One region of the Bradyrhizobium sp. USDA3010 genome, then DNA from elsewhere that is predicted to be linked to it. Evidence: riboswitches for the same ligand, from Rfam matches in the RefSeq annotation. Region 1 holds a riboswitch; each other region holds the start of a gene.
The links. A riboswitch is a leader RNA that binds a small molecule or an ion and turns the genes downstream of it on or off. The one in region 1 is predicted to bind cobalamin.
Positions count from the first base shown of each region.

Region 2: another riboswitch for cobalamin. It lies ahead of AC066Y_RS30420 (DUF1636 family protein); the one in region 1 lies ahead of AC066Y_RS01275 (TonB-dependent receptor).
Region 3: another riboswitch for cobalamin. It lies ahead of AC066Y_RS02930 (TonB-dependent receptor); the one in region 1 lies ahead of AC066Y_RS01275 (TonB-dependent receptor).

Region 1 covers NZ_JBWJZD010000001.1:311,926-319,747, reverse strand. The annotation lists gene rpmE (50S ribosomal protein L31) at 190-417, opposite strand; gene AC066Y_RS01295 (ABC transporter ATP-binding protein/permease) at 613-2,469, shown strand; gene AC066Y_RS01290 (hypothetical protein) at 2,466-3,014, shown strand; gene AC066Y_RS01285 (amidohydrolase family protein) at 3,167-4,657, shown strand; gene AC066Y_RS01280 (CobW family GTP-binding protein) at 4,659-5,588, shown strand; cobalamin riboswitch at 5,839-6,034, shown strand; gene AC066Y_RS01275 (TonB-dependent receptor) at 6,141-7,822, shown strand, end outside.
Region 2 covers NZ_JBWJZD010000025.1:119,520-127,341, reverse strand. The annotation lists gene bluB (5,6-dimethylbenzimidazole synthase) at 1-442, opposite strand, end outside; gene cobU (bifunctional adenosylcobinamide kinase/adenosylcobinamide-phosphate guanylyltransferase) at 475-978, opposite strand; gene cbiB (adenosylcobinamide-phosphate synthase CbiB) at 1,128-2,069, shown strand; gene cobD (threonine-phosphate decarboxylase CobD) at 2,081-3,046, shown strand; gene AC066Y_RS30430 (cobyric acid synthase) at 3,043-4,491, opposite strand; gene cobO (cob(I)yrinic acid a,c-diamide adenosyltransferase) at 4,503-5,156, opposite strand; cobalamin riboswitch at 5,193-5,408, shown strand; gene AC066Y_RS30420 (DUF1636 family protein) at 5,502-5,876, shown strand; gene cobW (cobalamin biosynthesis protein CobW) at 5,873-6,907, shown strand; gene cobN (cobaltochelatase subunit CobN) at 6,907-7,822, shown strand, end outside.
Region 3 covers NZ_JBWJZD010000001.1:646,204-654,025, reverse strand. The annotation lists gene AC066Y_RS02930 (TonB-dependent receptor) at 1-1,511, opposite strand, end outside; cobalamin riboswitch at 1,693-1,890, opposite strand; gene AC066Y_RS02925 (FecCD family ABC transporter permease) at 2,000-3,043, shown strand; gene AC066Y_RS02920 (ABC transporter ATP-binding protein) at 3,040-3,813, shown strand; gene AC066Y_RS02915 (ABC transporter substrate-binding protein) at 3,819-4,649, shown strand; gene AC066Y_RS02910 (MBL fold metallo-hydrolase) at 4,835-5,875, opposite strand; gene AC066Y_RS02905 (DsrE family protein) at 6,068-6,523, opposite strand; gene soxB (thiosulfohydrolase SoxB) at 6,520-7,822, opposite strand, start outside.

The sequences.
Region 1 (7,822 bases):
CTTCAACAACACAACCCTGTGGTTATGGGTACCTGCGTTCGCAGGGACGACGATTGTGGATGCAGGCCGTGCCACACACCCGGTGTCGTCCTGGCGAAAGCTAGGACCGATCCGGAGCAGCCCAAACAAAAACGCCCCCGAGATGGAGGCGTTTTGCGTTTGATCGCAAGGGCGATCCCGAAGCGGACTTTAGTCCTTCTTGAGGAAGCCCGAAAACTTCTTCTGGAAGCGCGACACACGGCCGCCGCGGTCCATCAGCTGTTGGGTACCGCCGGTCCAGGCCGGGTGCGACTTGGGGTCGATGTCGAGGTTCAGCGTGTCGCCTTCCTTGCCCCAGGTCGAGCGGGTCAGGTACTCGGTGCCGTCGGTCATGACGACCTTAATCGTATGATAATTCGGATGAATATCGGCTTTCATGACAGTTCCTTCGGCGCGCCAGCGCCCGTCTCAAGACATCTAGGTACGGGATTTGGGCGGCTCTATAACCCATGGAGCCCCCCAAAACAAGCCAAGAAAGGGGAGCTTAAGCCCATCACCGGATTGGGACTTTACCGGATTTGCCAGCCGGGGGTCGGCGGGCCTATGTGGGGGGCGATAGAACCGGTCTAGATAATGAGTGTAGCCGAACAGCTTGAGCCCCCTCGCGGCCCCCCGGAGCCGCCGCGCGACGCGTTGCTCGATGAGGAGGCCTTCATCGAGAGCCAGATCATGGAGCCGGCGAAGAGCCGTGCCCGCTTGCGGCCCCTGCTTGCGCTCGCGCCCTATGTGGCGCGCTACAAGGGACGGGCGATCCTCGCGCTGATCTCGCTGACGATCGCGGCGATCACCACGCTGATCGTGCCGGTCGCGGTGCGGCGGATGATCGACCTCGGCTTCACGCCCGAAGGCATCGCGATGATCAACAGCTATTTCAGCGTGATGATCGCCGTCGTCGCGGTGCTCGCCTGTGCCAGCGCCTCGCGCTACTACCTCGTCATGACGATCGGCGAACGCATCGTCGCCGATCTCCGGCGCGACGTGTTCGCGCATCTGATTTCGCTGTCGCCCGCGTTCTTCGATTCCGCACGGAGCGGCGAGCTGGTGTCGCGGCTCACCGCCGACACCACGCAGATCAAGTCCGCGGTCGGCGCCTCGGTGTCGATCGCGCTGCGCAATGTGATGCTGTTCTTCGGCGCCGCCGCGATGATGGTGATCACGAGCCCGCGGCTCTCGGGCTTCGTGCTGCTCGCTATTCCGATGATCGTGATTCCGCTGGTCGCGTTCGGCCGCTGGGTGCGGCGGCTGTCGCGCACCGCCCAGGACACGCTGGCAGATGCCAGCGCCTATGCGAGCGAGCTGGTCAATGCGATCCGCACCGTGCAGGCCTATACCGGCGAGCGGCTTGCCAGGGCGCGCTTTGCCCGCGAGGTCGAGCAGGCCTATGAGGCCGCGCGCAGCTCGACCAAGGCGCGCGCGGTGCTGACGCTGATCGTCATCTTCATCGTGTTCGCCAGCGTCGTCGTGATCCTCTGGGTCGGCTCGCACGACGTCCTGATCGGCGCCATCAGCCCCGGCCGGCTCGGCCAGTTCATTCTCTATACGGCGTTCGCCGCGAGCGGCCTCGGCCAGCTCAGCGAGGTCTGGGGCGAGGTCTCGGCCGCATCGGGCGCCGCCGAACGGCTGTTCGAGATTTTGCGCGTCAGGCCGCAGATCGCACCTCCCGCGTCGCCGCGCGCGCTGCCGCAGCCCGCGCGCGGCGATGTCGGCTTCGACAATGTCAGCTTCGCCTATCCGACCAGGCCGAACGCGCTGGCCGTCGACGGCGTGTCGCTGGAGGTACGCTCCGGCGAGAAGGTCGCGATCGTCGGTCCGTCCGGCGCCGGCAAGAGCACGCTGTTCCACCTGCTGTTGCGCTTCTACGATCCGAAATCGGGCACCATCTCGCTCGACGGCGTGCCGATCCGGCAGGCCGATCCGGCCGACGTGCGCGCGCGGATCGCGCTGGTGCCGCAGGATTCCGTGGTGTTCGCCGCGAGCGCCCGCGACAACATCCGGTTCGGCCGGCCCGACGCCACCGACGCCGAGGTGGAGCGGGCCGCCGATCTGGCGCATGCCACCGAATTCCTGCGCCGGCTGCCCGGCGGCTTCGACGCCCAGCTCGGCGAGCGCGGCGTGACGCTCTCCGGCGGCCAGCGCCAGCGCATCGCGATCGCGCGCGCGATCCTGCGCGATGCGCCGCTGCTGCTGCTCGACGAGGCGACCTCGGCGCTCGACGCCGAGAGCGAGACGCTGGTGCAGACCGCGCTGGAGGAATTGATGCGCCATCGCACCACGCTTGTGATCGCGCATCGCCTGGCGACCGTGCTGTCCTGCGACCGCATCCTGGTGATGGATCAGGGCAGGATCGTCGAGCAGGGCGCTCACGCCGAGCTGGTGGCGGCGGGCGGCCTCTATGCGCGGCTGGCACGGCTGCAATTCGAGGGGATTTGAGCGAATTGGGGCTGTGCGCGCTCCGCCTATGCGATTCCTATGTGATCGAGCGCGTGCTCCCCTCGAAAACCTATTCCCGCGCAAGGATAGTCGCGCCGCGCCTGACCTCCCTCGACAGCCGAAGGAGTATCGGCGCGCGGGGTGTTCGACTGATGCGCGAGGACGCGACCGAACCGGAGAGCAAGCTGCTTCGTGCCTGGCAGCTTGCCGTGCTGCGCTTCGCGGTCACGCTCGACGACGACGATCGGATGCACGCGCTCGGTGTGGCCGGCGAGGTCGACCGGCTGGGCGGTGCGGCCGATGACGCCTTCCACTTTTTCCGCCGGACAACCGCGGAGCTGTGCGCGGCGATCTCCGGTCGGGGCGCGGATCAGGATGCCGTCATCCGGCGATTCCTGGCACAAATCGACGATGTCAGGCTCAAGCGCGCGGTCGAAGCGGCGATCGCCAGGGACCGCACGCCGCCGAAACTGGTGGCGAGCCGCATGAAGCCCGGCAACGATCTCTGGCGGGGGCTGCCGTCGCGGCGTGCAACAGGAACGTAGGGAGGGGCTCTCTGCAATCGCCGTCACGGCGCGGCGGATATTCCGCCAGAACATGTCGCCACGACCCCTTGCCGGGTTGCTGCGATGAGTGCGATGCGCTTCTCTGTGCTCGAAAAGAGATCGGTCGGTGTCGGACAATGCGGGGAGTGGCGATGGGTGGTTTGGTGATCAGCGGCGGCCGGGTGGTGGATCCGGCCAGCGGGATGGACGCGATCGGCGACGTCGCCGTCGTCGACGGCAAGATCGCCGCGGTCGGCACCGGCCTCGGCGGCGCCGAGCGGCAGATCGACGCCACCGGCCTTGTGGTGGCGCCCGGCTTCATCGACCTGCACGCGCATGGCCAGACCATACCGGCCGATCGCATGCAAGCGTTCGACGGGGTGACGACTTCGCTCGACCTCGAGGCCGGTGTGTTGCCGGTGGCATCCTGGTACAAGCGTCAGGCCGAGAAGGGACGGGTGCTGAACTACGGCGCCGCGGCCAACTGGGCGTTCGCGCGGATCGGCGCGATGACCGGCTCGAATGCGGAAAGCTCGCTGGAATCATTCGGCGCAGCGATGCGCGATCGCCGCTGGATCGAGAACGTGGCGACCGAGGGCGAGGTCGGCGGCATCCTCGCGCGCCTTGCCAACGGATTGAACGAGGGCGGCATCGGCATCGGCATTCTCAACGCCTATGCGCCGGGCGCCGGCGTGCAGGAACTGACCGCGGTGTGCCAGCTCGCCGCTGATCATGCGGTGCCGACCTTCACCCACGTCGCCTACATGTCACGCATCGATCCCGAGAGTGCGGCCGAGGCCTATATCCGCCTGATCGGCTATGCCGGTGCCACCGGCGCGCACATGCACATCTGCCATTTCAACTCGTCGAGCAAGACAGACATCGAGCGCTGTGTTGCGCTGATCGCGAAAGCGCAGGCGCAGGGCCTGCCGATCACGGTGGAGGCCTATCCCTACGGCACCGGCTCGACCGTGCTGGCGGCGACCTTCTTCAGCGATCCTAAATTCGAGGAGCGCAACGGCCTCGGCTATGATTCGGTGCAGCGCGTGACCGACGGTCACCGCTTCGGCAGCCGCGAGGAGCTGCTGGCGGCGCAGGCCGCGGAACCCTCGACGCTGGTGCTGTGGCATGTGCTCGATATCGAGAACAACCAGCACCATCGCGATCTGCTCGACATGGCGGTGCTGTATCCGGGTGGCGCGATCGCGTCCGACGCGATGCCATGGACGCTGTCGGATGGCCGTCCCTATACTGGCGACGCCTGGCCGCTGCCTGACGATGCCACCTCGCATCCGCGTTCGGCCGGCTGCTTCACCCGCTTCATCCGCGAATGGGTCCGCGAGCGCAGGAAGGTGTCGCTGCTCGAGGGCATCCGCAAATGTGCGCTGATCCCGGCGGAAATCCTGTCCGCGAGCACGCCGGCGATGCGCGCCAAGGGCAGGCTGCAGGCGGGCGCGGACGCTGACGTCGTGGTGTTCGACTTCGAGACGCTCAGCGATCGTGCGACCTTCTCCGCGATGAACCGCCCGGCGGAAGGCGTGCGGCATCTCGTGGTCAGCGGCCAGCCGCTGATCAATGATGGCGTCCTCGATGTCGCGGCGCGGCCGGGCCGGCCGGTGCGCCGGCCGGTCACTGGGGGCTGATGTGGCGGTCCCGATCCTGCTGGTCGCGGGTTTTCTCGGGGCGGGCAAGACCACGGTCGTCAACCATCTGCTGGCGCATGCGCAAGGCCGCCGCATCGCCGCCGTGGTCAATGATTTCGGCGCGATCAATATCGATGCGGAGCTGATCGCCGGCGCCAGCGATGGCGTGGTCAGCCTGAGCAATGGCTGCATCTGTTGCACGCTGGAGGGCGATCTGCTGCGCACGCTCGCAACCTTGCTGCGGCGGGATCCGCGTCCCGAATTCATCGTGATCGAGACCAGCGGGATCGCCGATCCCTCCGACATCGTCCGCAACCTGATGGATCCGGTGATCTGGAAGGAGGCGCCGCTGGAGACAGTGCTGTGCGTGGTTGACGCGACGCAGCCGGTGGTCGCGCTGGATGATGCGCTGCTGCGCTCGCAGTTGAGGGCGGCCGATGTGGTGGCGCTGAGCAAGGTCGATCTGGCTGATGCAGCCGCGTGCGCCGCGATCCGCGATGCGGTGCGGGCACTGCGTCCGGCGGCCGTGGTGGTCGATGCGCAGCATGGCGAGGTGCCGGCAGCGCTGCTGTTTCCCGCGGACCTCGATCGGTTGCCGGCGCCGCGCGAGACCGCGCCGCGCCGGCCGACATCCGACCGGTTCGAGACGCTGAGCTGGACCTCGGAGCGGCCGGTGCGGTTGCCGCGCTTGCAGCAGGCGATCGGCAAACTGGCGCCGAAGCTGGCGCGGGCGAAGGGATTGTTCGAGACGGTGGAGCAGCCCGGACGGCTGACGGTGTTTCAACTCGCCGGCGGACGCGCGACACTGGCTGCCGGCGGCGTGCCGGCGCCCGGCGTGCCACGAACGCGAATCGTGTTCATTGCGGAGATGGGCGCTCTGTCGCGGGCCGAGATCGATGAGGTGATGCAGGGATGTATCGAAGCCGAGTGATGCGAATTAGGTATTCCGTCATCCTGAGGAGCCGCGAAGCGGCGTCTCGAAGGATCGACGGCCACCAGCGTGGCCGTGCATCCTTCGAGGCTCGCCCAGCGGCGCAATTGCGCCGCAAGGCTCGCACCTCAGGATGACGGAATAGAGAATCCTCGCGTCGGCCCGCGCTGTCGCTGTGTCATCGCAGCAGCATCATCCCGCAAAGCATGTGTGCGACAATCGCATCGAATTGACAGCCCATCCCGCACCACCTATCGTTTCGGCCGACGGTTCCCTTCGGGGATCAAAAGGGAATGCGGTGCGAGGGTAACCCCAATGCCGCAGCTGTCCCCGCAACTGTAAACGGCGAGCCTTTCGTCAATTTGCCACTGGGCCACTCCGCCCGGGAAGGCGTCGACAGGCGATGACCCGTGAGCCAGGAGACCTGCCGTCAGTCGTGGTCACACGCGAGCACATCGGGCGGGGGCGTCCTGGTGGGATCGGAGCACTGCCTTTGGGGCAATGCGCCAGTCCGCGTTCGCGGTGACGTGCCACGTTACCGCGAGTCCTTTCATGTCTCCGTCCTCTCCCGCTGCGCGCAAATGGCGCCTCGGTCTCGTTTGCTCCCTGTCATCGCTGCTGCTGCCGGCTGAAGGTTCGGCACAAACATCTCCACCCACGACGCTCGATCCGATCGAGGTCGCACCCTCGACATCCACAAAGCCCAAGCCCGCGGCGCGAAGCCGCAACTCGGCGACGTCGTCGCGGCCGCGCGCCAGACCTGCAACGGCGGCGGCAACCGCTGGCGCGCCGCGCGCCGCGGCGTCAGGTGCATCGGGATCGGTATCGCCGACGCTCAACGCCACCACGCAGGGAGGTACCGGCAGTCGTCTCAACCTGACGCCGCTGCAGACGCCGGCCAGCGTCGAGATCATCACGGCGCAAACCATCGCCGAACGCGGCCAGCACAATGTGCTCGATGCCGTCACCCAGAACGCGGCCGGGTTCATCGCAACGCCGGCGCCCGGCAATGGCGGCCTGTCGTTCAGCACCCGCGGCTTTGCCGGCAGCAACTCGGTGATGACGCTATACGACGGCACGCGCTTCTATATCGGCTCTGGCACCCTGACGTTCCCCTACGACACCTGGTCGACGCAACGCGTTGAAGTGCTGCGCGGTCCGGCCTCGGTGCTGTACGGCGAGGGCGCGATCGGCGGCGTCATCAACGTCGTTCCGAAGAAGCCGCAGGGCACGCCTTATAACGAGGCCGAGGTCTCGCTCGACAGCAACATGACGCGGCGGCTCTCGGTCGACAGCACCGGTCCGATCAATCCCAATGTGTCCTACCGCATCAACGCCACCGGCAACATGTCGGACGGCTGGGTCGATCGCGACAAGACCTCGAATGCGGTGGTCTCCGCCGCCGTGCGCGTGCAGGCATCGGACAATCTCGCCTTCACACTGTCCGAGGATTACGGCGACCGCAGCCCGTCGCGCTATTTCGGTACGCCGCTGATCAACGGGTCGATCCAGGATGCATTGCGTTTCAAGAACTACAACGCATCAGACAGCGCGATCCGCTATCAGGACAGCTGGACCCAGTTCAAGACCGAGTGGGACGTCGCCGACGGCATCAAGATCAACAACACGCTGTATTATCTGACCAGCGAGCGGCACTGGCGCGACATCGAAAACTACACCTGGAACCCGAAGACCCAGCTGATCGACCGCTCCAGCTACATCGAGATCTTCCACGACCAGAAGCAGCTCGGCAACCGGATGGATGCGACCTTCAGCGGTCAAGTCCTCGGGCTCGCGAACCAGTTCGTCGCCGGGTTCGACGTCAACCGGATCGACTTCACCCACACCAACAATTCGCCCTATGGCGGCGCGTCGTCGGTCAATCCTTACGTGTTCGATCCCGGATCGTTCTTCGCGACGACCACGGCGACGACGCCGGGCTTCAACGCGATCGTCAATCAATACGCGCTGTTCGCCGAAGATCGCCTGTCGCTGACCGATCAATTGTCGCTCGTCACCGGCGTCCGGTACGATCGTCCCGAGGTCGATCGCACCGACTACAAGACGCCGGCGAACAGTTTTGAAACCACGCTGTCGGGCACCAGCTGGCGAACCGGGTTGGTGTACGAGCCGATCAAGAACCTCGCGTTCTACGGCCAGTATGCGGTCGGCGTCGATCCGGTCAGCAACCTGATCTCGCTGTCGACCTCGCAGAAAACCTTCCAGCTCGCGAC
Region 2 (7,822 bases), on a different contig from region 1:
CTTCGGCGCGCGCGGCAAGCCACATCGAGCAGATCGCGGCCACCACGGAATATTCTGACGTCTCCGGCATCGTCGCGCGCCCGAGGCCGGAGCCGATCTGGTCGGTCTTGTCGGCGAACACGGCGAGATGGCCGGGCGCCTCTTCGAGGCCCGATAGTTTCAATGCGGCATATTTGGCTGCACGCTCGCCGGAATAGGATCGCAGCGCGTCGGCGTTGCAACTCTTGAAGTCGTCGATGACAGCGCGGCGCCGTGCCGCATCGTCGACAATGACGAACCGCCAGGGCTGGCTCAATCCGACCGAAGGCGAAAGGCAGGCGATCTCGATCAGCCGCTCCATCGTGCCGTCCGGCAGCGGCTCGGCCCGGAAGCGGCGCACGTCGCGCCGCCACACGAACAGTTCGTGCAGTTGCCGGCGAAACGCATCGTCGAATGCAACCATCGTGGGGCCTTTGGCGGGATCGATCGTGTTGCTCATTTCAGCTTCATCGGCAGGCCCGCAACGACGAATTCGACCTCGTCCGCCACGCCGGCAATGCTCTGGTTCATGAGACCTGCGGCGTCGCGGAAGGTCCGCGCCAGTGCGTTATCGGGCACGATGCCGAGGCCAACTTCGTTGGTGACCACGATGACCGGGCTGCGCTGGCGCGGTAGCGCGTCCGCCAGCCGCGTCACTGCCTGCGACCAGTCACGCTCGGCATGCAGCAGGTTGGACAGCCACAGCGTCAGGCAATCGACCAGCCTTGCGCCGCCGCCATCGGTCTCGGCCAGCGCCTCGACGAGGTCGAGCGGCACCTCGCGTTCGATCCAGTCGCTGCCGCGGCGTGCGCGATGCTTGGCAATGCGCTCATCCATTTCCGCGTCGAGCGCCTCGGCGGTCGCAACATAGACCGGCTGACCTGGAAAGCCGCGCGCGCGAAGTTCGGCGCGCCGGCTTTTTCCGGACCGGGCTCCGCCGGTGATCAGAATGACGGCCATAGGGTCTCCTGCCGCGAACCGGTCTCCGCTTCGCCTCGAAAACGCTCTAACCACCAATCGCGGTAAAAGACAAAGCCGAAATCCGCCCCGGAGGGCTTGCACTCGGCCGACGTCTTGCGCATCAGGGGGATCGCTGTGAGGAGAGGTGCGTGGGTTTTGCGGGAGCGATGGCGGTGGCGATGGCTGTGGACGCCTTGATCGGCTGGCCGGATTGGCTGTTTGCCCGCATCGGCCATCCCGTGACCTGGCTCGGCCGGCTGATCCAACTCGTCGATACCGCCTGGAACCGGGCCTCCGATCCGCCGGCGTTTCGGCGCGTCGCCGGTGTCACGGCGGCCATCCTGGTGATCGCGCTGGCGACCGCGCTGGGTTGGGCGGTTCAGTCCATGCTCGCATCCGGATGGGTCCGCGTCGTCCTGGTCGGTGTGCTGGCGTGGCCGCTGGTGGCGCTGCGCTCGCTGCATGATCATGTCGCCGCGGTGGCACATCCGCTTGCGTCCGGCGAGATCGCGGCCGCGCGTGCGGCGGTCGCACAGATCGTCGGACGCGATCCGGCAACGCTCGACGACGCCGGTATCGCGCGCGCGACCATCGAGAGCCTTGCCGAGAATGCATCCGACGGCATCGTGGCGCCGGTGTTCTGGGGTGCGCTGTTCGGCCTGCCGGGAATCCTTGGCTACAAGGCAATCAACACGCTGGACTCGATGATCGGCCATCGCACCGAGCGGCACGAGGCGTTTGGCTGGGCGGCCGCCCGGATCGACGATCTCGCCAATCTCATTCCGGCGCGGCTGACCGGGCTTTTGTTCGTACTGCTTGCGCCGCGCTTCTCGCAGGCGTGGTCGTGCATGCTGCGCGACGCGCGGCGCCATCGCTCGCCGAATGCCGGCTGGCCGGAAGCTGCGATGGCCGGCGCGCTCGGCGTGCGGCTCAGCGGGCCCCGCATCTATCACGGCAGCATCGCGAGCGAGCCCTGGCTGAACGAGGGGGCGCGCGATCCGGCTGCCGCTGATGTCCTCGCCGGGCTGAAGCTCTATCGTTACGCCATGATGCTGTTGGCCGCAGCGTTCGTCGCCCTGGCGCTGGCGTGAAGGAGCGGCGCATGCGCGAGCACGGCGGAAATCTCGATGTCGCCCAGCAGCGCTTCGGCGGCGCCGCGGAAGATTGGATTGACCTGTCGACGGGGATCAATCGGGTGCCTTATCCTGGCGTCGATGTCGAGCTGCGGCAATGGAACGCGCTGCCGTCGCGCTCCGATATCGAGGCGCTGCACAACGCCGCGCGGCAGGCCTACCGCACCGACGCGCCGATCGTGGCGATGGGCGGTGCGCAGGCCGCGATTCAGTTGCTGCCGCATCTGGCGCCGCGCGGGCGGGTGCGCATTCTTGCGCCGACCTACAATGAGTATGCCGCGGTGTTGTCGGCCGCCGGTTGGGACGTGACCGAGGTGTCCGATCTCGCAGCGCTTGCGGGAGCGGACATTGGCATCGTCGTCAATCCGAACAATCCGGATGGCAGGTGCCATGATCGGCACGAACTGCTCGCGCTGCTGCCGCGCGTTGGCCGGCTCGTGATTGACGAGAGTTTTGCGGACGCGGTACCCGACCTGTCAGTTGCAGGAGAGGCCGGACAATCCGGGCTCCTGATCCTGCGCTCATTCGGCAAGTTTTACGGACTTGCGGGCTTGCGGCTCGGCTTCGCTGTTGGCAGCGAGCCGGATATCGCTGCGCTTGCGGCGATGGCGGGCCCATGGCCGGTTTCGGGTGCCGCAATTGCGATTGGACGGCGCGCGCTGCTCGATCGCGACTGGGCGAGGGCGACGACCGCACGGCTCACGGACGATTGCGCCAGGCTCGATGCGGAGGCGCAATCGCGGGGCTGGACGCTGCTCGGCGGCACGCCGCTGTTTCGTCTCTACGAGACCGGCGACGCGCTGGCCGCGCAGGACAAGCTTGCCCGCGGCCAGATCTGGTCGCGCGTCTTCCAGCAAAAGCCGGGATGGCTGCGCCTCGGCCTGCCGGGCAGCGAGGCCGAATGGTCCCGTCTTGCCGCCGCGTTGTCGGTTTAGCGCGCCAACGCCAGCAGGCCTTCCACATCAAGATGGGTCTCGATGTGCTCGGCAAGCGCGTCGAGCGCGCTCTCGACCCTGGCGCCGTACGGCTGATCCGCCGCAGGGATATCGAGCTGCGCAAGGAACGCCTTGCGAAATCCGTCCGAGGTGAACAGGCCGTGCAGATAGCTGCCGTGCACGCGCCCGTCACGCGACATGGCACCTTCCGGCGAGCCGTCAAGCATTGAAAAGGGCCGCGCGCGATCCGGCCCGTCGGTGCGCCCGATGTGGATCTCGTAGGCACTGATCGGTTGATGGGTCGCAGCATGCATCGCGCTGACGCGGGTCAGCGTCTTCTGTTCGGTCATAACAGTCGTGACATCGAGCAGCCCGAGGCCAGGCGTTTCGCCGGCGAGTCCCTCGATCCCGTCGGGATCGGCGACGCTCTGCCCAAGCATCTGGTATCCGCCGCACAGGCCGAGGATGTGGCCGCCGCGGCGATGATGCGCCAGCAGGTCGATGTCCCAGCCTTGCGCGCGCAGGAAGGCGAGATCGCCGCGGGTCGATTTCGAGCCGGGCAGGATGACGAGCTTCGCGTCGCCCGGAATGGCTTCACCCGGCCGCACCATCACCAGATCGACGCCGGGTTCGAGCTTCAGCGGGTCGAGGTCGTCGAAATTGGCGATCCGCGACAGCGCGAGAAACGCGATCTTGCACTGGCCGGGCTTGCGCGCGTCGCCGAGCCCGAGCGCGTCTTCGGCCGGAAGCTCGCCAGCGCGAACGAACCAGGGCAGCACGCCGAAGCCGCGCCAGGCGGTGCGGGCTTCGATCAGCCGGTAGCCGTCGTCGAACAACGTCGGATCGCCACGGAATTTGTTGATGACAAAGCCCTGGATCATCGCGGCATCATCGGGGGCGATCACCGCCTGGATGCCGACGAGCTGCGCGATCACGCCGCCGCGGTCGATATCGCCGACCAATACCACGGGCACGTCGGCCCTGCGCGCAAAGCCCATATTGGCGATATCGGACTTGCGCAGATTGACCTCGGCGGGGCTGCCGGCGCCTTCGACCAGCACCAGGTCGGCGCGCTCTTTCAATCGCCCAAAGCTCTCCAGCACCGCGCCCATCAGCGATGGTTTCATGGCGGCATATTCGCGCGCGCGGGCGGTCGCGATCCGCTTGCCGTGCAGGATGACCTGCGCGCCGACGTCGGTCTCCGGCTTCAGCAGCACCGGGTTCATGTCGGTGTGCGGCTCGACGCCGGCAGCAAGCGCCTGCAGCGCTTGCGCGCGTCCGATCTCGCCGCCGTCGATGGTCACGGCAGCGTTGTTGGACATGTTCTGCGGCTTGAAGGGCAGCACGCGCAGGCCGCGTCGTCGGGCGGCACGCGCAAGGCCGGCGACGATGAGCGACTTGCCCACGTCCGAACCGGCTCCCTGGATCATCAACGCGCGCGCCATGGCAACAACAGTCAGAACTCGACGCCCGGCTGGGCCTTGATGCCGGAGCGGAAGGGGTGCTTGACCAGCGTCATCTCGGTGACGAGGTCGGCGATCTCGATCAATTCGTCCTTGGCGTTGCGCCCGGTGAGCACGACGTGGGTCATCGGCGGCTTCGAAGTCGTCAGGAAGTCGACGACGTCGGCGATCGCCAGATAGTCATACCGAAGCGCGATATTGATCTCGTCGAGCACGACCATCCGCAGGCTCGGATCCGCGATCAGCTGCTTGGCCTTTTCCCAGCCGGCTTGCGCTGCCGCGACGTCGCGGCCGCGATCCTGCGTCTCCCAGGTAAAACCTTCGCCCATCGCGTGGAATTGACAGAGATCGCCGAAATGTCCGGTGAGCAGGCGGCGCTCGCCCGTATCCCAGGCGCCCTTGATGAATTGCACCACGGCGCAGGGAAAGCCGTGCGCCACGCAGCGCACGATCATGCCGAAGGCGGAGGAGGATTTTCCTTTGCCGGCGCCGGTATGAACGATGATCAGGCCCTTTTCACCGCTCTTGGTCGCCATGATCTTGTCGCGGGCGACCTTCTTTTTCGCCATTTTGGCCGCATGCCGCGCATCCAATGAAGGGTCGGCGCCGACGGCGCCATCTTCAGCGTCGTGTCCATCAGAAATCATCACGTTCCTTCGGCTTGACAAGTGCGAGGCCAGGACGAATGGTGACCCCGCGTTGGTTCCTGTCCTACGACAGGCGAAGAGGGAATGCGATAGGGCTCGGACCGCAAGGTTTGCCCGAAGCGCAGCCGCCCCCGCGACCGTGACCGGAGAGATGCCCAAGCCACTGATTCCCTAATGGAGTCGGGAAGGTGGGCATCACGGGAGAAATCCTACTCCGCAAGCCGGGAGACCTGCCGACGCAGTGTGTTTGAGACCGGCGGACGGGGTGTTCCGCGACGGGGAACGAACCTGTTCACGTCAGGTTCGTGTGCCTCATCGCTTCCCGCAGTCAATTCAGGAAGGGCGATGAGCGTTACACTTTATGTCTGTATCACCTGCCGCGCCGGCCAGACGCTCGCCGAAGGCGAGCTCGCGCCCGGTGCGCGCCTGCATGCCGCGCTCGTTGAGGCGGGCGTGCCCGATGACGTCAATCTGGTTCCGGTCGAATGCCTCTCGGCTTGCAGCCAGGGCTGCTCGGTCGCGCTCAGCGCGCCGGGCCGGTGGTCCTATGTCTACGGCCGCCTGTCCGCGGATAATGCCAGGGATGTGATCGCCGGCGCCTCTGCCTATGCCACGGCGCCTGACGGCATCGTGCCGTGGCGCAGCCGTCCCGAAATCTTCCGCAAGCAATCGCTTGCCCGAATTCCCCCCATCGCCGTCGTGCCGGAGGCCGCAGAATGATGACGCTCGCCAAGGTTCCGGTCACCGTCGTGACCGGCTTTCTCGGGTCCGGCAAGACGACGCTGATCCAGCATCTGATCCGGAATGCCAACGGCAAGAAGCTCGCGGTGCTGGTGAACGAATTCGGCAGTGAAGGCGTCGACGGCGACATCCTGAAGTCGTGTGCGGACTCCAATTGCCCGACCGAGAATATTGTCGAGCTCGCCAACGGCTGCATCTGCTGCACCGTCGCCGACGATTTCATCCCGGCGATGGAGCAATTGCTCGCGCGCCCTGTGAGGCCCGATCATATCGTGATCGAGACGTCCGGCCTCGCGCTGCCGAAGCCGCTGCTGAAGGCATTCGACTGGCCGGAGATCCGTTCGCGGATCACGGTCGATGGCGTGATCGCGCTGGCCGATGCGGAGGCCGTTGCTGCCGGTCGCTTTGCGCCGGACCCGGCCGCCGTGGATGCGCAGCGCGCGGCAGATGAGAATCTCGACCACGAAACGCCGTTGTCCGAAGTGTTCGAGGATCAGATCGCCTGTGCCGATATCGTGCTGCTGACCAAGGCCGATCTCGCCGGTGCCGAGGGGATCAAAGCGGCCAAGGCGCTGATCGCGGCCGAGATGCCGCGCGAGGTGCCGATGTTGCCCATCGTCGACGGCGCGATCGACGCCCGCGTGATCCTCGGTCTTGAAGCGGCGGCAGAGGACGACCTCGCGTCGCGGCCGTCTCACCATGACGGCGAGGACGAACACGAGCACAACGACTTCAATTCCGTGGTGATCGATCTTCCGGAGATCGCGGATGTCGGTGCGCTGATCGCGTCGATCAAGGGGCTGGCGCGCGAGCAAAACGTACTGCGCGCCAAGGGCTATATCGCGGTCGAAGGCAAGCCGATGCGGTTGCTGGTGCAATCGGTCGGCGAGCGGGTCAGGCATCAGTTTGACATGCCCTGGGGCGCGCGGCCGCGGCAGTCGAAGCTCGTTGTGATCGGCGAACACGGCGATATCGATGAAGCCGCGATCCGGGCGCGACTAGGTGTCTGATGCACGTCGTCTTCCGCGAGAGCCGCGGCCTTGAGGAGACCGCGACGCCAAGGGACCTCGGCCAGGATCCGGCCGATCTCGTGGTGTTGTCGTTTTCCGACAGCGATCTCGCCGCGTTCGCGGCCGGCTGGCGGCGGGGCCGCGCCGCGCTGCCGTCGCTGCGGCTCGCCAATCTCGCGGAGCTGCGCCACCCGCTGTCGGTCGATACCTATATCGAGCGGACACTGTCGCATGCGCGCGGCATCCTGGTGCGGCTGATCGGCGGCGAGCCCTATTGGTCATATGGCCTGGCCGTGGTGCATCGGCTGGCGAAGGAACGCGGCATCGCCCTGGTGGTGCTGCCGGCGGATGGCCGCGACGATTTGCGGCTGGATGAATTCTCGACCCTGCCGGTCTCGACGCTGCGCCGCCTGAAGGTGCTGTGCGACAAGGGCGGCCCCGTTGCCGCGCAGGCCGTGATTGCACAACTGGCGCTGGCGTCCGGCCTTTATGCCGGGCCGGTTGTCGGTGAGATCGATCTTCCCGAGATCGGCGTCTACGATTCCCAGCGCGGTGCCGTCGCGGCGCTGCCGGCACCGGATGGCCGGCCGCTGGTGCTCGTGACCTTCTATCGCTCCTATCTGGCGGCCGGCGACACGGCGCCGGTCGATGCGCTGATCGAGGCTTTGCGCAAAAAGGGATTCGATGCCCACGGCGTGTTCGTCACCTCGTTGAAGGCGGCGGGCGTGGCCGATTGGCTGCGCGCTCAGTTCGCGCAATGCTCGCCGGCCGCCATCGTCAATGTGACCGCGTTCTCTGCGGCGGGTGACGACGGCACGACGCCGTTCGATGCCGCATCGTGCCCGGTGTTCCAGGTCGCTTTGTCGACGGCGCAGCGTGAGGATTGGGCCTTGTCGCTGCGCGGCCTGTCGCCCG
Region 3 (7,822 bases), 330 kb from region 1:
AATACCGAGAAGGTGTCGGTGAAGCGATGCTCGGCGCCGACATGCAGCGCGTACTGCGTCTCGTTGCTGTCGAGCGGCGCCGCCTGCGTGTCGAAGGCGAATGGCGCGTTCGGGTCGTAGCGGTCGCGTGCCGACACGCTGGTATTCTGGACGCGCGCACCGTAGGAGAAATCGGTGGTCGGCAGCAGGCCGATCGTGTGCTGCCAGTACCCGGCCAGGGTCTGCTGCTCGATATTGTAGATGTGGTAGGGATCGACGCCTTGATAGGCGCCGCGTGCCTCACGGAACGTCGAATCGTAATAGTCAATGCCGGTCAGGATCGTGGACGGCATCCTCAGCACGACGTTCTTGACGCTGAGCCGCGGCGTGAGCGACCAGGTTTGTAGCGCCGCATCGTTATAGGTCGAGGCGAAGCTGATGGTCGGCACGGTGCCGAAGAAGCCGCTTTGCGTCTCGCGCTGCCGCCAGCCGCCGTCGACGATGAGGTCGACGCCGTTCATCAGCGTCTTGGTGAAGCCGGCGGTAACGCTGGCGGTTTGCTGGTTGGCATAGTCGAACGGCGTCGCCGCGCCGCGGCGATCGGTGAGCAGCTCGTTGACGCCGATCGACGGATCGACCAGCCGTCCGCCGGGCAGGCCGAGCTTCTGGTCGCTGCCGGTGACGGTGAGGAAGGCGGTGAGATCCGATGTCGTGTAGTTGACGTTGCCGACGGCGTTGCGCTGGTCGAGCGCATTGTTGACGCGGTAGCCGTCGGACTTGATGCCGTTGCCGTAGAACGAGGTCGACCACGGGCCGGAATTAAGCGCCGCGGACACCGCGGCCATGCGGGTGTTGAACGAGCCGAAACCGCCTTCGGCCCTGATCGTGGCCGGCGGACCGCCGGCGCCGGTCTTGGTGATGATGTTGACCACGCCGCCCACCGCGTTGTCGCCGTAGAGCACCGCGCCGCTGTTGCCGCGCGTGATCTCGATGCGTTCGATCGAATCGAGCGGGATCGTGGTGAGATCGAAGCCGGCCTTGTCGACGTCGTTGAGGCGGCGGCCGTTGAGCAGGAACAGGGTGTTGTCGGAGGCGAATGCGCCGAAGCCGCGCAGGTCGACCGCGGTCTTGGCGCCGTTCGGGCCGCCATAAAGCGATTGCAGCTGCACGCCCGGCACCTGCGCGAGAATCTCGGGCAGCGACTGCACCGGCGAATGCGCGATGTCGTCGGCGGTGATCACGGTCGAGGAAGAGCCGACAATGCCGGCGAACTGGCGGCCGCCGCCGCCTGGGCCGCCCGTTCCGGTGGCCGGTCCGGTCCCTGTCGTGTTCGATCCTGCTCCGCTGCCCACATTGTTGCCTTGCGTGGTGCCCGGCGCCGGGCGGCGTGGCGCCGGCGCTTCGTCAGCGGCTGGCCTGGCGCGCGTAAAATTCTGGTCGCCAGGCTTGGTGATTTCGATGGCCGGCAGCTGATTGGGAGAGGGCGCCTGCTGCGCCCGTGCGGTCGAGAGAACGATTGTCGGCGCGATCATCGTCGACGCGAGCAGAAGCGCGCGGCGCCGCCGGGAAGAAGAGTTGGAGAACATCTAAGAGAGACCTCGGTAACGTCAGTGGCACGTCACCGCGAACCAGTCTCACCATCGTGCTCGCAGGCTCAGCTGCTTGCAGCCTCAAGTGAAGCTCATGCCTGTACTCCCCGACCGGCATCTTCGCGTGTGACCACGGCTGACGGCAGGTCTCCTGGCTCGCGGGTCGTTACCCTTCGTCGCCTTCCCAGGACCGAGATTCCCAGTGGCCTGTGACGAAGGATTCACCGCATACAGTTGCGGGGGCAGCCGCGGCGTTGGGGAAGTTTCCCCGCACCGCATTCCCTTTTCATCTCATGAAAGAACCGTCATGTTCATCTAGGGTTCGGCTGGGCAAAGTCAATCCGGCGAAGGTCGGGCGGCCGCCAGGTGGCCACGGTTTCTGTCGGGTGTCGCTTGTCTGCCACGGCGATCGCTGTAAGAGCATGGATCCAATGAACGTGCAGGATTTTGCCTTGGCGGCCGAGGTCGCGGCGCGGCGCCGGTGGGGCGCTACCGCGGCGCTGCTCGCGCTCGTGGTCCTGCTGCTGGTGCTCTCGCTCGGCATCGGGCCGGTGCGGCTGTCGCCGCTTGCGGTGATCGAGGCGGTGTTCGGCGGCGGCAGCGACGTGGCGCAGGTGATCGTGCGCGAGATCCGGCTGCCGCGCACCGTTCTGGCGTTCGCGATCGGCGGTATTCTCGGGCTATCGGGCGCAGCGCTGCAGGGACTGCTGCGCAATCCGCTGGCCTCGCCGTCGTTGTTCGGCGCACCGCAATCGGCGGCATTCGGCGCGGTGCTGGTGATCGCGCTGGGCCTCGCCGATGTGCGCTCCTACGCGCTGCCGGTGGTGGCGATCATCGCCGCGTTCGGTTCGGTGTTCGCGCTGCTGGCGATTGCCGGCCGCAATGCCGGGCTTTTGATCCTGATCCTCGCGGGACTCGCGATCTCGAGCTTTGCGGGGGCGGCGACGGCGCTGGTGATGAATCTCTCCAGCAATCCGTTCGTGGTGCTGGAGATCGCATTCTGGCTGCTCGGCTCGCTCGAGGACCGCAGCTTCCAGCACGTGGCGCTGGCGCTGCCCTTCATCATCGCGGGCGCGGCCATCCTGCTCAGCCAGGCGAACGCGTTCCGTGCGCTGACGCTCGGCGAGGAGGCCGCGCAGAGTCTCGGCGTCGATGTCGGGCGGCTAAGGTTGCTCGTGATCGCGGGTGTTGCGCTCGGCGTCGGCGGCGCGGTCGCGGTCACCGGCACGATCGGCTTCATCGGTCTCGTCGCGCCGCATCTGATGCGCCCCCTGATCGGTCACGATCCGGCGCGGCTGCTGGTGCCGAGCGCGCTCGCCGGTTCGGCACTGCTGCTCGCCGCCGATATCGCGGTGCGCATCATCCCCTCGACGTCGGACATCAAGGTCGGCGTGCTGACCTCGATCATCGGCGTGCCGTTCTTCCTCTATCTGATCATGCGCGAACGCCGCGCGCTCGGCGGAGGCGTGGCATGACGCTGCTCTCCGCCACCGCGCTCAATGCCTCGCTCGGCAGCCGCAAGGTGCTGCACGATGTCTCGCTGTCGCTGGAAGCGGGCCATCTGGTCGCGCTGGTCGGCCCGAACGGCGCCGGCAAGACCACGCTGCTGCGCGCGCTGGCCGGGCTGATTCCATCCGACGGCGAGATCAGGATCGGCGGCGACGCGCTGGCCGCGCTTGCGCTGCGCGAGCGGGCGAAGCGCTTCGCCTATTTGCCGCAGGGGCACATGGTGCATTGGCCGCTGCCGGCGCGCGATATCGTCGCGCTCGGCCGCTATCCGCATGGCGCGACCGATCCGGCGCGGTTGTCGCAAAAGGATATGGAGGCGGTGCTGCGCGCGATGCAGGCGGTCGAAGTCACTGAATTCAGCGACCGCCGCGTCACCGAGCTGTCCGGCGGCGAGCGCAGCCGCGTCGCACTGGCCCGGGTGCTGGCGGTGGAGGCGCCGGTGATCCTCGCCGACGAGCCGACCGCCTCGCTCGATCCGCGCCACCAGATCGACGTGATGCAGAAGCTGCGCAACGTCGCCGACACCGGCGTACTGGTCATCGTGGTGACCCACGATCTCGGGCTCGCCGCGCGCTTTGCCGATCACATGCTGGTGCTGTCGGACGGGCGGCTGGCGGCGCAAGGTGCGCCCGCTGAAGCGCTGTCCGAGAGCGTGCTGGCCAGCGTGTTCCGGGTCAGCGCCTACCGCGCCGAATTTCAGCGCGAGGCCGTCATCGTGCCATGGGCGGACGTGTGATGGGGATGCGGCGTCTCGCAGCGGTGGCCGCAGCGGCATGGCTGATGTCGTATGCAGCCGCGTCCGCCGGCGGACCGCGCATCGTCTCGATGAACGTCTGCAGCGACCAGCTGGTGCTGTCGCTGGCCGACCCGGATCAGATCCTTGGCCTCAGCCGCTTTTCGCGCGATGGCTGGCAATCCTGGGCCGCCGAGCTGGCGCGAAACTATCCGCTTCTGTCCGGTGAGGCCGAGGACGTGCTGCTGCTCAAGCCCGACATCGTCGTGGTCAGCCTGTTCGACAAGCGCGCGACGCGCGATCTCCTGAACGCCAACGGATTGCACCTCGTCGAATTCACGGTGCCGCGCACGCTGGACGAGGTGAGGGACCAGATCCGCGCGATGGGCGACGTGGTACAGCATCCGGATCGCGCGCGGGCCGAGATCGCGCGGTTCGATGCGGCGATCGCGCGGGCGCGGGCGGTGGCTGATGGTCATCACTATCGGGTGCTGCCGGTGGAGCGGCGCGGCTTTGTCTCAGGTCGCAGCAGCCTGATCAGCTCGCTGCTTGCGGCAACTGGCCTGAGCAACGCGGCCGGCGAACTCGGGCTCGACGCGGGCGGATTTGCCTCGCTGGAGGCAATCGTAAATCTGAGGCCGGATTTCATCCTGGTGTCGGAGGCCGGCGATCGCGCCGAGGACGAGGGCCGCGCCTTCCTGCTGCATCCGGCGCTGGAACGCTTCTATCCGGCCGACAAGCGGATCGTGCTGCCGGAGCGGCTGACGGTGTGCGGCGGCGTCATGCTGGCCGATGCGCTGGATCGGTTGACGGCGGAACTCAAGCGGGTGACGCGGTGATCACTCGTCATCCGTCATCCTGAGGAGCGCGTAGCGCGTCTCGAAGGATGCACGGCCCGGATGCTTCCGGGCGTTCGCCGGAGGGAGCGGGGCCGTCGCCCTTCGAGGCTCGCCCAGCGGCGCAATTGCGCCGCAAGGCTCGCACCTCAGGGTGACGGTGCTAGAAATTGTGCGCGGCTAACGGGTTACCCCGTCACCACCGGCCCGCCGGCCTTCTTCCACGCATCGATGCCGCCTTCGATATGGGCGGTGTTCGCCAATCCCGCTTTCTTCGCGGAAGCTACCGCCATCGCGGAACGTTCGCCGAAGGCGCAGAAGAACACGACGCGGCGGCCGGTCGCGGCCGCGACTTCGCGCAGCATGCCACCGGGCTGCAACGTGGCGCAAATCCCGGGATAGGGCGCGTGCAGCGCGCCCGCGAGTGTCCCGTGCTTGGCCCGCTCGCCGCTCTCGCGTAGATCGACCAGCAGGATATCGGGCCGGCCGAGGCTCGCGATGGCGTCGCGCGCGCTGATGGACAGGCCTTCCTTGGCGAGCTCGTCCTGGTGCAGGCCGACATGCATGTTGGCGGGCACCGCGACGTCCATCATCTTTGGATTCGGGAGATGAAGATTGTTCATCAGCTCGACATAGTCGTCGATCGATTTCACCTGCAGCCGCGGATTGTAGCGCTTCTCCTCGCCGATGGTGGAGACGGTGTCGCCCTTGTAGTCATGCGCGGGGAATACCAGGGTCTCTTCCGGCAGCTTCAGCAGGCGGTTGAAGATCGAATCATACTGCGCTCGCGCGCTGCCGTTCTGAAAATCGGTGCGGCCGGTGCCGCGGATCAAGAGCGTGTCGCCGGTGAAGACGCGGTCGCCCATCAGATAGCTATAGGAATCGTCGGTGTGGCCGGGCGTGTACAACGCTTCGAGGCAGAGGCCTTCGATCGTCACCTTGTCGCCGTCGGAGACGCGCATCGACACCACGTCGGCCTTGCTCTGCTCGCCCATGATGGTGATGCACTGGGTGCGGTCGCGCAGCTCGCCGAGGCCGGTGATGTGATCGGCATGCAGGTGCGTATCGACCGCCTTGACCAGTCGGAGGTCGAGTTCCTGCAGCAGCTTGCAGTAGCGGTCGGCCTTCTCCAGCACCGGATCGAGGATCAGCGCCTCGCCGCCGGCGCGGCTCGCGAGCAGATAGCTGTAGGTGCCGGACACGCTGTCGAACAGCTGGCGAAAGATCATGACGGCTTACCTGTTCTCCGGGTCAAGTCACATGGAGGATATTATTCCATAGATAGGGTCGATTCAAAGCAAATCCATCCCCCCAACTAAGCCCATCCCCGTCACCCCAAGGAGCCGCGTCGCGGCGTCTCGAAGGGTGAACGGCCCGGCTCCTTCCGCGGGAGGGGTTATGCGCGTTCAGGCGACCGCGGGTTAAGGACGGACCAGCGTGTAGCCGTTCTCGGTGAGAAGCAGGATCTGTGCGACGCCGACCTGTACTGGGGTGGCGGTCGCGATGTAGTCCGGCCGCTTGCCGGTGTCGCGCTCGATCGTGTCGAGGGTGTTGAGGCAGATGTCGACCCGCGCACCCTGCGCGACCAGGCTCTCGACCAGCTTGCGGTTCGCATTATCGGGCTTGAGCAGTTCGATGCCCGGGCCGAAGGCGACGATCTCGACCGCGACCTTGTCGGGGTCGTAGTGCTTCATCAGATTGCTCGCGACGCTGATGACGAGGCCCTGCTTCTTCGGATCGTTGTCGGAGAGCTGCAGCACGACCTTGTGCTCGGCGAACGGCTTGTCCTGCAGCGGCGCGAGCTGGGCGCGGGCCGGCGGCGTTGCCAGCGCGATCGCCGCGAGGCCGAGCGCCGCGATGAGCGCGCGCCGCGTCATCCGTGCCTCGCAATGCCCGGGTTGTCCTCGACGCCTTTCAGCGTCACGCCGGGTTCGTCGCGGTTCGGCGGCCGGCCGGAGCGCAGATGCTTGGCCACGACATCCCAGATCGGCGCGCCGTTCTGCTGGTTGACCGAAGCCCAGCCCGAGACCTTGTAGTGCTTGCCGGCTTCGAGATGCTTGCCGTTGCCGAGCTTCAGCTCGGAAATGCGCTTGCCGACGGTCTCGCCGGGCGTGCAGGTGTAGGCGAGGCCGCCGACACGGACCATGTCGCCGCCTTGCTGATAATAGGGATCGACGTTGAACAGGTTGTCGCAGACGTCTTCCAGCACATCCTTGATCTGGCTGCCGGTCATGGTCGCGACGTAGGTCTCGGGATAGGTGATCGCGGTTTCCGACAGCACGTCTTCCATGGTCAGCGGCTGGCCGGCGAGCGTGGTGAGGCCCCAACGGAAGCCCGGCGACAGCGCGATCTCGGCGTTGAGCTCGTTCAGCAGCGCATCGCAGATCAGCTGGTCGACGGTGCCGGAGAAATTCCCGCGGCGATAGAGCAGGCGGTCGGCGGTGCCGAGCTTGTCGCTCCACTCGTCGGCATGCGGATCGCGCATCTTGTCGATCAGCGTCTGCATCGCGGGATCGGGCTTCAAGAGCTCGGCGAACACCGGCAGCAGGCGGTAGCGGACATTGGCGACCTTGCCCTTGGTAAGATCGAGGTCGAGCACGCCGATGAACTTGCCGTTGGAGCCGGCATTGGTCACCAGCGTGACGCCGCCTGCGTTGGTCACCGTGATCGGGATCGGGATCGCGTCATGGGTGTGGCCGCCAAGGATGACGTCGATGCCGGTGACGCGGCTGGCGAGCTTGAGGTCGACGTCCATGCCGTTATGCGACAGCAGGATCACCGCCTCGACCTTGTCGTTGTTGCGATGGCCGTCGACGAGTTTTTGCAGCTCCTCGTCGCGGATGCCGAACTTCCAGTCTGGCGTGAAGCGCTTGGGGTGCGCGATCGGCACGTAAGGAAAGGCCTGGCCGATGATCGCGACGCGGTGGCCGCCGATCTCCTTGATCGTGGACGGCTTGAACACCCGCCCGGAGGCCGGATCGAACGCCTTGGCGTCGTTGAAAGCGGCTTCCTCGGTCAGGAATACGTTCTGTGCCAGGAACTCGCCCTTGAAGCGGGAGAGATTGTCGCGCAGCACCTCTTCGCCATAGGTGAATTCCCAGTGCCCGGTCATCGCCTCGATGCCGAGCAGGTTCGCGGCCTCCACCATGTCGGCGCCGTTCATGGCATTGGCGAGC